Regions from separate parts of the Cobetia sp. 5-25-4-2 genome, predicted to be linked through region 1. Evidence: predicted binding sites of a transcription regulator. Region 1 holds the regulator's gene; each other region holds the start of a gene.
What was found. The regulator sigma-54, encoded in region 1, starts transcription at its own class of promoters, with help from an activator protein. The targets are predictions, from matches to a motif close to TGGCACNNNNNTTGCTNT.
Positions count from the first base shown of each region.

Region 2: the regulator sigma-54 is predicted to act here: its motif matches at 1,698-1,715, upstream of HXS65_RS10195 (P-II family nitrogen regulator).
Region 3: the regulator sigma-54 is predicted to act here: its motif matches at 1,749-1,766, upstream of HXS65_RS08460 (ANTAR domain-containing response regulator).

Region 1 is NZ_BLWK01000001.1:123,908-128,017, reverse strand. Features, by position in the region: gene lptA (lipopolysaccharide transport periplasmic protein LptA) at 1-76, shown strand, start outside; gene lptB (LPS export ABC transporter ATP-binding protein) at 79-819, shown strand; gene HXS65_RS00560 (RNA polymerase factor sigma-54) at 1,147-2,595, shown strand; gene hpf (ribosome hibernation-promoting factor, HPF/YfiA family) at 3,195-3,503, shown strand; gene HXS65_RS00550 (PTS sugar transporter subunit IIA) at 3,513-3,983, shown strand; gene rapZ (RNase adapter RapZ) at 4,080-4,110, shown strand, end outside.
Region 2 is NZ_BLWK01000004.1:114,324-118,433, reverse strand. Features, by position in the region: gene HXS65_RS10200 (ammonium transporter) at 1-1,240, opposite strand, end outside; gene HXS65_RS10195 (P-II family nitrogen regulator) at 1,273-1,611, opposite strand; gene HXS65_RS10190 (accessory factor UbiK family protein) at 2,049-2,423, shown strand; gene HXS65_RS10185 (hypothetical protein) at 2,510-2,788, opposite strand; gene HXS65_RS10180 (hypothetical protein) at 3,314-3,571, shown strand; gene HXS65_RS10175 (YifB family Mg chelatase-like AAA ATPase) at 3,924-4,110, shown strand, end outside.
Region 3 is NZ_BLWK01000003.1:223,674-227,783, forward strand. Features, by position in the region: gene HXS65_RS08455 (CmpA/NrtA family ABC transporter substrate-binding protein) at 1-984, opposite strand, end outside; gene HXS65_RS08460 (ANTAR domain-containing response regulator) at 1,035-1,610, opposite strand; gene HXS65_RS08465 (NarK family nitrate/nitrite MFS transporter) at 2,220-3,578, shown strand; gene HXS65_RS08470 (hypothetical protein) at 3,764-3,931, opposite strand.

The sequences.
Region 1 (4,110 bases):
TGCCTCATCCTCCGAGGGGTCACGCGTCCACATGACCCTGACGCCACGTGGCGCCAATGCCAGCAAGGACCAATGAGCATGACTGCTGCCAGCCCACGTACCCTCAGCGCTCGTCATCTGGCCAAGGCCTACAAGGGTCGCAAGGTCGTCAAGGACATCTCGCTGGAAATCCGCCAGGGTGACATCGTAGGCCTGCTGGGCCCCAACGGGGCCGGCAAGACGACCTCGTTCTACATGATCGTCGGCCTCGTGCGCTCGGATGCCGGTAGCGTGACCATCGATGACCACGACTTGTCCGGCGCCGCCATGCATCAGCGGGCTCGCGCCGGCATCGGCTATCTGCCCCAGGAAGCCTCGATCTTCCGCAAGCTCTCGGTGTCCGACAACATCATGGCGATCCTCGAGACGCGCAAGGACCTGGATCGCAACGGACGCAAGGCACGCCTGGAGGAGCTGCTCAACGAGTTCAGCATCACGCATATTCGTGACAGTGCCGGCATGAGCCTTTCCGGCGGGGAGCGCCGCCGCGTGGAGATCGCTCGCGCACTGGCCACCGAGCCGGACTTCGTGCTGCTCGATGAGCCGTTTGCCGGCGTGGACCCCATCTCGGTGGGCGAGATCAAGAGCATCGTGCGCCAGCTGCGTGACCGCGGCATCGGGGTGCTGATCACCGATCACAACGTGCGCGAGACACTCGACATCTGCGATACCGCCTACATCGTGGGCGATGGCCAGATCATCGCGCATGGCGACGCCGACACCATCCTCGCCAACCAGCAGGTGCGTGATGTCTACCTGGGCCATGAGTTCAAGCTCTAGCCCGAGAGTGCCGTCAGCCTGGTAAGAGCCGTCAGCCTGACGAGAGCTGTCCGACCTCCCCTGCTCTCACCAGCAACCGCCACTTCCTGCTTCACTGTCGGGGTCTCATTCCCCGCCCCCCTCACGCAAGCGCCTCGACATGCGCTTGCGTGATCTCCCCGTGAACCCTCCTGCTCTGCCACACCTCACTCGAATGCATGACGTCCATACCACCTTGGTGGCAACATGGCATGCAAGTTGCTTGAATATTCTCGACTGCCCCTTGTCAGTGCCCCGACCCACGGTATAGCGTAGATGCACGTTCCTTTGCCGTGAATGACAGACCCCATGAAACCCACCTTGCAGCTTCGACTCGGCACTTCCCTGACCATGACCCCGCAACTTCAGCAAGCGATCCAGCTGCTGCAGTTGTCGACGCTGGACCTGCGTCAGGAGATACAGCAGGCGCTTGAGTCAAACCCCATGCTGGAGCTTGACGAGGAATACGAGTCGCTGGATGTCGCGGAGACACAGGACAAGAGCGAGATCTCCACCTCCGAGACCAACAGCGAGATTCCTGAAGAATACCCTCTCGACAGTGACTGGTCGGACCTCTACCAGGATCACGCAGGCAGCCTGACCAGTTCCGGCAGCGGAAGCTCGAGCGAGGACGGACCGGACTTCGATCGCAACACCAGTGTCGAAAGCCTGCAGGACCATCTGCGCTGGCAGCTGGCGATGACGGACCTCGATGCGCGTGAACGGCAGATGGCGGAGAGTCTGATCGATGCGGTGGATGGGGCCGGCTACCTGAGCATGAGCCTGGACGAACTGGTCGATGGCCTGCGAGGTCAGGGACTGCCCGGCCTCAAGGCGTCGGAACTCGAGCAGGTCCTGCTGCGCCTTCAGCAGTTCGATCCCACCGGTGTGTTCGCTCGAGACCTGCGCGAATGCCTGCTGCTGCAGCTGGCCCTGCTGCCGGACGATCTGCCGCTGCTGGCCCAGGCCCGCCGTCTGGTGCGGCAGTTCCTCGAGGCACTGGGCAATGACGATCGCAAGCTGCTCAAGCGTCGCCTGAGCCTGGATGATGATGAGCTGGATCACGTCATTCGTCTGGTACGGGCGCTCGACCCGCGCCCGGCGTCCGCCTGGGGCGAGCCTGCCAGTGATTACGTCATCCCGGACCTGCTGGTCCGTCATACGCGTCACGGCTGGCAGGTCGAGCTCAACCCGGAAGCGCTGCCCAAGCTGCGTATCCAGCCGGAATATGCCGCCCTCATCAAGCGGGCCGACAAGTCCGCGGACAACACCTTCCTCAAGGACAATCTTCAGGAAGCCCGCTGGCTGATGAAGAGCCTGTCCTCACGCAATGACACCCTGCTCAAGGTGGGCCGCGAGATCATGGCGCGCCAGATCGACTTCCTCGAGCAGGGGGAAGAAGGCATGAAGCCGCTGATCCTCGCCAACATCGCGGAAGTGGTCGAGATGCACGAATCCACCATCTCGCGGGTGACCACCCAGAAATATATCCACACCCCGAGAGGCGTGTTCGAACTCAAGTTCTTCTTCTCGAGTCAGGTGGGTGGCAGCGGCAACGGTGACGCGCACTCCAGTACCGCGATCCGTGCGCGCATTCGCAAGCTGATCTCGGAAGAACCGGCGCGCAAGCCATTGTCCGACTCACGCCTGGTGGATCTGCTGGCCAGTGATGGCATCGAGGTAGCGCGCCGGACGGTCGCCAAGTATCGCGAGGCCATGGGCATCCCCTCCTCCAGCGAGCGCAAGCGCTTGGCGTGAGTCTCGACAACGGATACCCGCAAGCCAGTGGGCTCCACACGTCGGAGCGCTGATGCTCGCCCCCTTGCACCTGCCATCCTGGCATCATCTGCCAATCGGTCGTCTGAATACCGGTTGGCAATGCCTGTCCTTGCGACTGCGTGAGTGACTTCACGCCCCCAATTGCCTATTTTTCCAGCCACTTTTCTCCAGAGTGCTTTCTTTTTCCCTCACATCCCACGGACAGATAGCCAGAGGTCGCCACCGACTCCTGCCACACGAACGTCGACGTAAATGCTGACATTGGCCACAAACGGCCGGTTTCTCGAGCCCCATTCCGTCCGTGATGCGAGGCGATGCTCATGAAGAACCTGCTGATATCCCTCGCTGGGTTGAAGACAAGCCTTGCCCCACGATGCAGCGCAGCGTTGATCTTTGTTCAAAGCTTGGGCATTGTCGGGGTAGACGCTCGGTACACCGGCACCGCCGCTCTCGCCAGCAGATGATCGCCACGAGACCATGGCCGGAGTCAGAAAGTGGCCGCGCGTTCAATCAGGGTTTGCTCGCAGTCAAAAAGGGTTACAATTCAAAGGCAACCCGCTGGATAAAGGAGCGTGTCCATGCAAGTGAATATCACCGGGCATCATGTGGAACTCACCGATCCTCTCCGCGATTATGTCAACGAGAAGCTCGCTCGCCTCGAACGGCATTACGACAACATCACCAATGTTCAGGTGACACTGTCGATCGAGAAGGAACGCCAACAGGCTGCCTGCACCCTGCACGCCGCTGGCGCCGACCTCCATGCCCTGGCAGAAGACCCCAACATGTACGCTGCCATCGACGCGCTCGCCGACAAGCTGGACCGCCAGCTGGTCAAACACAAGGAAAAGTCCCAGGCTCGCTCTCAGGGCACCGGGACCCGTTGACCTTCTGCCATGACACTTGATCAGATCCTTCCCCCCGAGCGCACGCTCTACGGCGTCCCCGGGGGGAGCAAGAAGCGGGTGCTGGAATTCTTCAGCACCTTCATTGCTCAGAACATTCCCAGCCTGGACAGCCAGGAAGTCTTCTCGCGCCTGATCGGGCGCGAGAGACTGGGTTCGACGGGCATCGGCCACGGCGTGGCCGTGCCACATGCACGCAGTCCACACTGCAAGACCCCCATCGCGGCGTTCATGAAGCTCGGTGATCCCATCGACTTTGATGCCATCGATGGCGAACCCATCGATCTGCTGTTCGTGCTGCTGGTCCCCGAGGAGGCAGATGACACCCATCTCACTCTGCTCGGCCAGGTGGCGGAACTGCTCAACTCGCCCACCAACCGGGCAGCATTGCGCCAGGCAGACAGTCAGCGAGCATTGTTCGATGCCCTGACCTCGGCCATCGCCGAATTGCCGGCGCGCTGAACCTGCAAGCCCGGACTCGCTCCGGGCTTGTCGCTGACTGGCCTCAGGCACCCTCCGCTTTCACCTCATGCTGACCTCGCCCTGGGAGAGCACTCCATGAAGATCGTGATCATCAGTGGTCGCTCCG
Region 2 (4,110 bases), on a different contig from region 1:
GGCTGGAGGTGAATTCCGGATACGCCTCCATGCCACATTCCGCCAGATCGACGCCTTCGTACTCTTCCTCTTCGCTGACGCGCAGTCCCATGATGGTCTTGATGACCAGCCAGACCACGAAGCTTGCGATGAATACCCAGGCGAAGATGGACACGGCGCCCAGCAGCTGTGCGGAGAAGGTGGCATCGTCATTGGTCAGCGGCACTGCCATCAGACCCCAGAGACCGACCACACCGTGGACGGAGATGGCACCGACCGGGTCGTCGAGCTTGAGCTTGTCGAGGCCGACGATGGAGAACACCACCAGCAGGCCACCGACGGCGCCGATCAGGGTGGCAGCACCGACACTCGGTGCCAGCGGACCAGCGGTGATGGCGACCAGGCCAGCCAGGGCGCCGTTGAGGGCCATGGTCAGGTCAGCCTTGCGGAACCACAGGCGGGCGAGGATCAGGGCGGCGATGACACCCCCGCAGGCAGCGGCGTTGGTGTTGACGAAGACCTGAGCGACCGCGTTGGCTTCATCGATATTGGACAGCACCAGCTCGGAGCCGCCGTTGAAGCCCAGCCATCCCAGCCACAGGATGAAGGTGCCCAGGGTCGCCAGCGGCAGGTTGGAGCCCGGGATGGCGTTGATCTCACCGTTCTTGCCGTACTTGCCCTTGCGAGCCCCCAGCAGGAGCACGCCAGCCAGAGCGGCGGAAGCGCCTGCCATGTGCACGATGCCGGAGCCGGCGAAGTCACTGAAGCCCGCTTCGCTCAGGAAGCCGCCACCCCAGGTCCAGTAACCCTGGACCGGGTAGATGACGCCCGTCATGACCACGGCGAAGGCCAGGAAGGCCCACAGCTTCATGCGCTCGGCGACTGCACCGGAGACGATGGACATGGCGGTCGCCACGAACACCACCTGGAAGAAGAAGTCGGAACGCGCGCTGTAGTAGATGTCGCCACCGGAAGCGAGCGCTTCCTCAGCGGTATTCTCGGCGCCGATCAAGAAGCCCAGGCTCGGCAGGAAGCCGCCTTCGGCGCTTGAGTACATGATGTGGTAACCGACCACCATGTACATGGTGCAGGCGATGGCGAACAGCGCCACGTTCTTGGTCAGGATCTCGGTAGTGTTCTTGGCGCGTACCAGGCCAGCTTCCAGCATGGCAAAGCCGGCAGCCATCCACAGCACCAGGGCGCCACAGACCAGGAAATAGAAGGTATCAAGTGCGTACTTGACCTCGATGATCTCGTTCATGCGGGATTCTCCTTTATTATTGTGCGCGGGGCTCAGACAGCATCGGCGCCGCGTTCACCGGTACGGATACGGATCACGTCATCCAGCGGGGTGACGAACAGCTTGCCGTCGCCGATCTTGCCGCTGTTGGCTGCCTGGGTGATGGCGTCCAGCACCGTTTCCACACTGCTGTCATCAACAGCCACTTCAATCTTGACCTTGGGAAGGAAGTCGACGACATACTCGGCGCCGCGATACAGCTCGGTGTGGCCCTTCTGTCGCCCGAAGCCCTTCACTTCCGTGACCGTGATGCCTTGCACGCCGTTGTCGGCCAGCGCTTCACGCACGTCGTCCAGCTTGAAGGGTTTGATGATGGCGGTGATCAGTTTCATGTGCTGCCCCCGTTTGCTACCGCAATGATCTGTCATGTTGAGTGCGGCCAATCAGACACTGCTGGTGGCCTGTTCCTGACAAGTGCATCGCACGAGGTATGCCATGAGGTTAAAAAATCTTTAAATTCATCTAGTTGTGCTGAGGGAAAAAGCAGCTCCGCAGCAAGGCCAAAAATGACGGCAAGGAGAACGCCATGGCGATGCACCGCTTTGGTGCCTGAATTGCGGCTTTCGAGGTAGGAGATAGCGCTAATATGGTGCACAAGGGCCGGTGCCTGCCGTCAGTGGCAAGAGATTCGGGGTCGAGACATGCGTCAGGCCAGCGGGTTGCGTATCCTTGCAACATGACATGATGTCCCCCACGTTTCGGGGAGATCCTTTTCTCTGACCGACAGCCCCATGATGGGCCCGTCGGCTTGCAATGGCTGAGGTGGAGCATGTTCAAGAACGACGTCATCGGGCGTATGGCCCAGCAGATCGGTGAGCGCCTCCAGGACGCCTCGCACGGCCCGGAAGAGCTGCAGAAGTCCGTACAGGGCGTGATGCGCAGCGCCTTTGATCGCATGGAACTGGTGTCGCGCGAGGACTTCGACATCATGATGGATGTGCTGACGCGGACTCGCGGGCGTGTGGAGTCGCTGGAGAAGCAGGTCATCGCACTTGAGGCGCTGCTGGAGAAGCAGGGACTGGTGGCGGGTGCTGCGTCGACCACCGAGCCTGCCGTGGCGGTGGACGATGAGGGAGAGACCGCGCTGGCAAAGCGGGAAGCCGCCAGCCACGCCGAGGAGATCGAGCGTCAACGCGATGCCTGAATGGCATGCTGCCAAAAAAAACCGCCACACCTGTCGAGGTGTGGCGGTTTTTTTGTGTCCGTCGCATGAGGCGGGTGCCGGGCAGGTCAGACCGTCTGTGGACGAGACCCCATCAACCAGCGAACCAGGCCCACCAGAGATGCCACGATCCAGAACACCTCGATCACGAAGCTGGCGAGATTGAAGTTGATGCACAGGCTGATCAACAAGAGGATCGCCCCGCTCAGATTCATGAGGTTGTAGGTCAGGCTACGTGCATCGAGTCTGCCAATCTGCAGCAGAAAGAAGGCACCGACCACCAGAGAGGTGCCGAGCATGCCGATGATGTCCGCCATGGGTGCCAGCGAGGCAAGCATGTCTTGCATGGGGTGTTACTCCTGAAACAAGCCGAAGTCGTCCTGAATGGCTGGCCCTTTCCGTGGGTTGGACGATTCTCTGCCACCCTTGGGTGGCCTCCTTGAGACAGCTTGGCGGTTGTATCAGCAGGGCCGAGACAACCGATCAAATATACCAGCAGTCCCCCTCTTGAGGCACTCCTGTAGCGCCTGGAGTACCGCCTTGCATGTTCCATGAGCACTCTTCTGGTGCAGGCCCGAGGGCTGGCGATCCGTCAGGTGCTCCATGTCGCCAACTTCGTGAAATATCTGCTAGAACGCGCGTTATTTCATGGAAAAAGCCGGTTGATGGGCTATTTTTCAACGTTCAGTCCGCATGAATGTTTCGAGCTGAACAGACACGGCAGCCAGTCCGGCGCATCGAAGGAGGCTGGCATTGGGTGGGGCCTGCGTGACTCTCGGGAAAGGCACTCCCTTCCCGCGCCTCTTCTCTTGAGCCCAGCCTCCTGAGTCATGCCAGGGCGTTTCTCCATTCACTTCTTCATGAACTTCTCCGTGAAACTCTTCATGAAGTTCATGCCGCGATGTCGTCGGGAAACGCTGCCGTTGGTTCATCGTGCGGGTGCCTCGCCCGTTCCGGGTGACGATATTGCCTCTCTGCCGCCTGTTTCGCCGGTCTGGCCGGGTGCTGGAGGAGGGCTGATGTCGCCCTCAAGTGTTGATTCAGAGTGTAATGCGTCACGCTTCGATGAGGTGGTGCGGATCGGTGTCCATATCGATAGGGTTTGGCGTTGCCAGATGATGGATATTTGAGCGCTGGGAAATGCCCTGTCGAGGGGTTTATGTAATGTTATCCACAGCCGGTATTTTCCTTACGTATCCAGTAATTCTAGGGGTTGGTGGCGTAATGAAAATTATGAAACGGGTGGCTGGAATCGCTGATAATACCGTTGCGGTGCAGTGAGGACATGCCGTGTCCGGCAGCGCGAGTGACATTTGAGGAGTGCCGCATCGCCAAGCGTTGAGTCGTGTGCACGCTGGCAGGTATGAGATTTGCCATGCTGGAGGAGGTGGCACCGGTATCGTGCCCTCGCGCTCATGGCAGGCGGGTGCCTGCTCCGATTGCGCCGTGCAGCAGAGAGGCGGCATCACGCAGGGAAGACTCATGTCATTGGCAATGTTGCGCACGCGCGCATCTCTTGGTCTTGAAGCTCCGGAGGTGCAGGTAGAGGTACACCTCTCCAACGGGCTGCCGGGGCTCTCCATCGTTGGCTTGCCGGAAGCGGCGGTGAAGGAAAGTCGTGAGCGAGTGCGCAGCGCATTGCTCAATGCAGGCTTCGAGTTTCCAGCGC
Region 3 (4,110 bases), on a different contig from region 1:
GCGCTGCATCTGGGCGGCATACCAGCGGGTCTGCGAGCGCCACGGGAAGTTGGCCGCGTAGCGATGGAAGATGGTCCAGCCGGGATTTTCCCGCTGGAACGCCTCCACCGACTGCTCGACATCCACGTCGCGCAGTCCACGCGCCACCACCGAAAGCGGCACTTCCTGCATGCCTTCATCATGCAGCCACTGCGCGGCCTGCTCACGGTTGCCCGGGCGGTCCAGCCAGGCACAGGCCTTGAGCAGCGCGCGAATCAGCGCCTGATGCGCCAGCGGGTGCTGCTCCGCCCAGTCCTCGCGCACGCCCAGCACCTTTTCCTGCCCGAAGCGCCAGATATCGTGACTGCCCGCCACCACCTGGCCCATGCCCTGCACGGCGGCCAGACTGTTCCAGGGCTCTCCGACACAGAAGCCGTCCAGCGCGCCACTTGCCAGCTGGGCGGCCATCAACGGCGGGGCCACCGCACGCATCTCGATGTCGCGATTCGGGTCGATCCCGCCGGCCGCCAGCCAGTAACGCAACAGATAGCGGTGAGAGGAGAAGGGATGCACGCTGGCAAGCTTGAGCGCCGCCTCCCCACGCTCGCGGCGCTTCTGCACGTGCGCCGCCAGCGCCCGAGACACCGCCAGCGGAGAGCCCAGGTCATGCCCCTCCTCGGCCAGCGCCGCCATCAGGGCCCGCGACAGGGTGATGGAGTTGCCGCCCAGATTGAGCGTCATCGCGCTGATCACCGGTGTGGCGCGGCCATCCAGCCCCAGGGTCGAGGTCAGCGGCATCAGCGCCAGCATCTGCGCGCCCTGCAACACGCCGGTCTGCAGGTCATCGCGCAGTGCCGCCCACGACGGCTGCCACTTGAGCGTCACGGCCAGTCCCTCCTCACGGAAGAACCCCTGACGCTCCGCCACCACCAGAGGTGCCGCGTCATTGAGCGGCATCAACCCCAGCGTCAACTGATGGCCATTGAGAAGAGAATCACTGAGCATCACATCCACCTTTTGAACGATCGAAAGAGAAGGACATCACGAGACTCGGCTCAGTGCCGACGCGACGCCTTGAGCAGCTCATCGGCCAGCTCGTGCAATGCCAGACGCCGATTCATCGCGGTCTTGCGCAGATATTGGTAGGCCGCATCCTCCCCCAGTCCGCGACTCTCCATCACCAGCGCCTTGGCGCGATCCACGCTGCGCCGCTGTATCAGAGTGGTCTGGGTGCGATTGAGTTCGCCCTTGAGGGCACGGTGAGCCTCGAAGCTGGTGATGGCCACCTCGACCATGCTGCGCACCATCGCCGGCATGACGTGATCCACCACGTAGGCGGACACGCCGGCGCCAGCCGCCTGGCGCACCAGGTCCGGCGCGTCCTCACTGGCCAGCATGATCATCGGCTTGGGATAGTGACGCCCCAGCTGGCCGAGGTGCTCGAGGGTGTCACGGCTGGGCAGGTCGGCGTCGATGATCACGGCATCCGGCTGATGGTGCTGCACCAGCGCATGCAGGTCCTCGTGTTCATCGACCCGCAGCGCCACCTCGAAGCCGGCGCTCAACAGCGCCTGCTCCAGAGCGGCGGAACGCTCGCTGCGCACATCGACGATCAACACGGTCACGGGCATATCAGGCTTCCTTGGCAGTGTGTCAGGCGGTGGTGCCGGGGTGTCAGGCGACGCCTCGAGCGATCAGGCACCGACGTCCGAGATCAAGGACGACGGCGTCTTCGCAAGCGGGAGTCAGGATGGCGTCACGCCTCTGACACTGCAGGATTCATGCCACAAACTGGTGCAGCGCTGGCCAGAAAGGCCTTCCGCAGTGCGCAAGGGCGCGCCCGGCTGCACAGCAATGATGCATGGCGTGATCTGGCGATCTCTCGCCCGCCACGTGCGCCAGACTGGATCATCCTCACCTCGCCGCGCACCGCCACTGGGCATCGCCCTGCTTACTCCCCACTGCTGTCTTGCCCGACATGATGATTCCAAGCCCTTGATATGACGGGGGTTGGACGCACAACACCCCCGCAAGTGGCGCGCTACTTGCTTTGAGTCAGGCAATGGCAGACAAGCGTGCCATGCATCATCCATGACGTGGACCAGGCTCCCGGGAGTACGAGTGCGTCGAACCAGGCCCCTCAATGACGAGGCGCCCCGCTGTCGTTCACAGCTGTTCGACCACCCGTCGTGCGCCGAGACCCTGGCGCCCGGCACCGACGCTGTACCAGGAGCCCACTCATGGATATTCGCAACAAGGCCAGCCGTATCCGGCTGTTCAGCTTCAATACCCCGCAGATGCGCGCCTTCCACATGTCGTGGTTCGCCTTCCACGTCTGCTTCTTCGGCTGGTTCGGCATCGCGCCCTTGATGGCCGTGGTGCGCGATGACCTCGGCCTGACCAAGACCCAGATCGGCAACACCATCATCGCCTCCGTCGCCATCACGGTGATCGTGCGACTTGCCATCGGCGTGCTGTGTGATCGCATCGGGCCACGCAAGGCCTACACCTGGCTGCTGTGCCTCGGCTCTCTGCCGGTGATGTGCATCGGCTTCGCCGACAGCTTCGAATCCTTCTTCCTCGCCCGTCTGGCCATCGGTGCCATCGGCGCGTCCTTCGTCATCACCCAGTACCACACCTCCGTGATGTTCGGCCCCAACGTGGTCGGCACCGCCAATGCCACCACCGCCGGCTGGGGCAACCTGGGCGGCGGCACCACCCAGATGCTGATGCCGCTGGTGATGGCCGGCCTTCTGATGCTGGGCGTCGAGCAGACCCTGGGCTGGCGTCTGGCGATGGTCGTGCCGGGCATCGTGCTGTTCCTCACCGGGATCGCCTACTACTTCTTCACCCAGGATGCCCCGGACGGCAACTTCAGCGAGCTGCGTGAGCGTGGAGAGCTGCCCAAGGCCGAGAAGGAATACAGCATGCGCGCCACTTTCGGCGCGGCGGCACGCGACATCCGTGTCTGGGCCCTGTTCCTCGTCTACGGCGCCTGCTTCGGGGTCGAGCTGACCATCAACAACGTCGCCGCCATCTACTTCTTCGATCACTTCGATCTCGATCTCGCCACCGCCGGCCTCATCGCGGGCCTGTTCGGCCTGATGAACCTGTTCGCGCGCACCCTGGGCGGCGTCTTCTCCGACCTGTTCGCCCGTCAATCCGGCCTCAAGGGTCGCGTGCGCTGGCTGTTCATCGCGCTGCTGTGTGAAGGCGTGGCGCTGGTCGGCTTCGCCCAGATGGAAACCCTCGCGGTGGCCATCGGCATCATGCTGGTGTTCAGCCTGTTCGTGCAGATGGCGGAAGGCGCCACCTTCGGGATCGTGCCCTTCGTCAATCGCAAGGCACTGGGCGCGGTGGCCGGTATCGTCGGCGCGGGCGGCAACGCGGGGGCTGTCGCCGCGGGCTTCCTGTTCCGCAGTGAAGAACTGACCTACCAGGAAGGCCTGATGTATCTGGGCATGGGCGTGATCGTGATCTCGCTGTTCGCCCTGCTGGTGCGCTTCAGCGCCGCCACCGAGGCCGAGGAAGGCCGCGCCTATGAGGCCGCCGTCGCGGAACGCAAGCAGCAGAGTGACCAGCAGCCCGTGTCTGTCTGAGCCTGTCTCTTCCTGAGACTTTCTCAAACCTCTGACACATGCAGCCCTGATACACGGAGCCCTGATACACGAAGCCCTGATACACGAAGCCCTGACATGCAAAGGCCCCGCCTCATGAGAGGCGGGGCCTTTGTGCATTCACATCTTGCGGTTCGCCGTGCTCGCGGGCGAGTCACGGCCAGCCATCAGCTGTCGGTAGCGTTCTCGACGCTGTCACCGGCGTCTTCCACGGCGTTGTCCATCTTCTCGCCAGCCTTCTCCATCGGGCCCTCGTCCTCGCAACCGGCGAGTGACAGGCCACCGAGACCCAGCATGGCAATCATCAGCGAACTACCCAGAGTCTTGAGCTTCATGATGTCTCTCCTTGAATCATCGGTCGGGATAACGCCCCGGCCTGCACACCAGTACAGACAACAGCGCGGGGATACACAGGACATGGAGCGGGTGTCGCGCGGTTTCAAGGGTGGCGCAACGCCGAGTTGCAAGGGGATGACCGAGTGACGAGGCACACCACAGGGCAAACCCCTTCGAG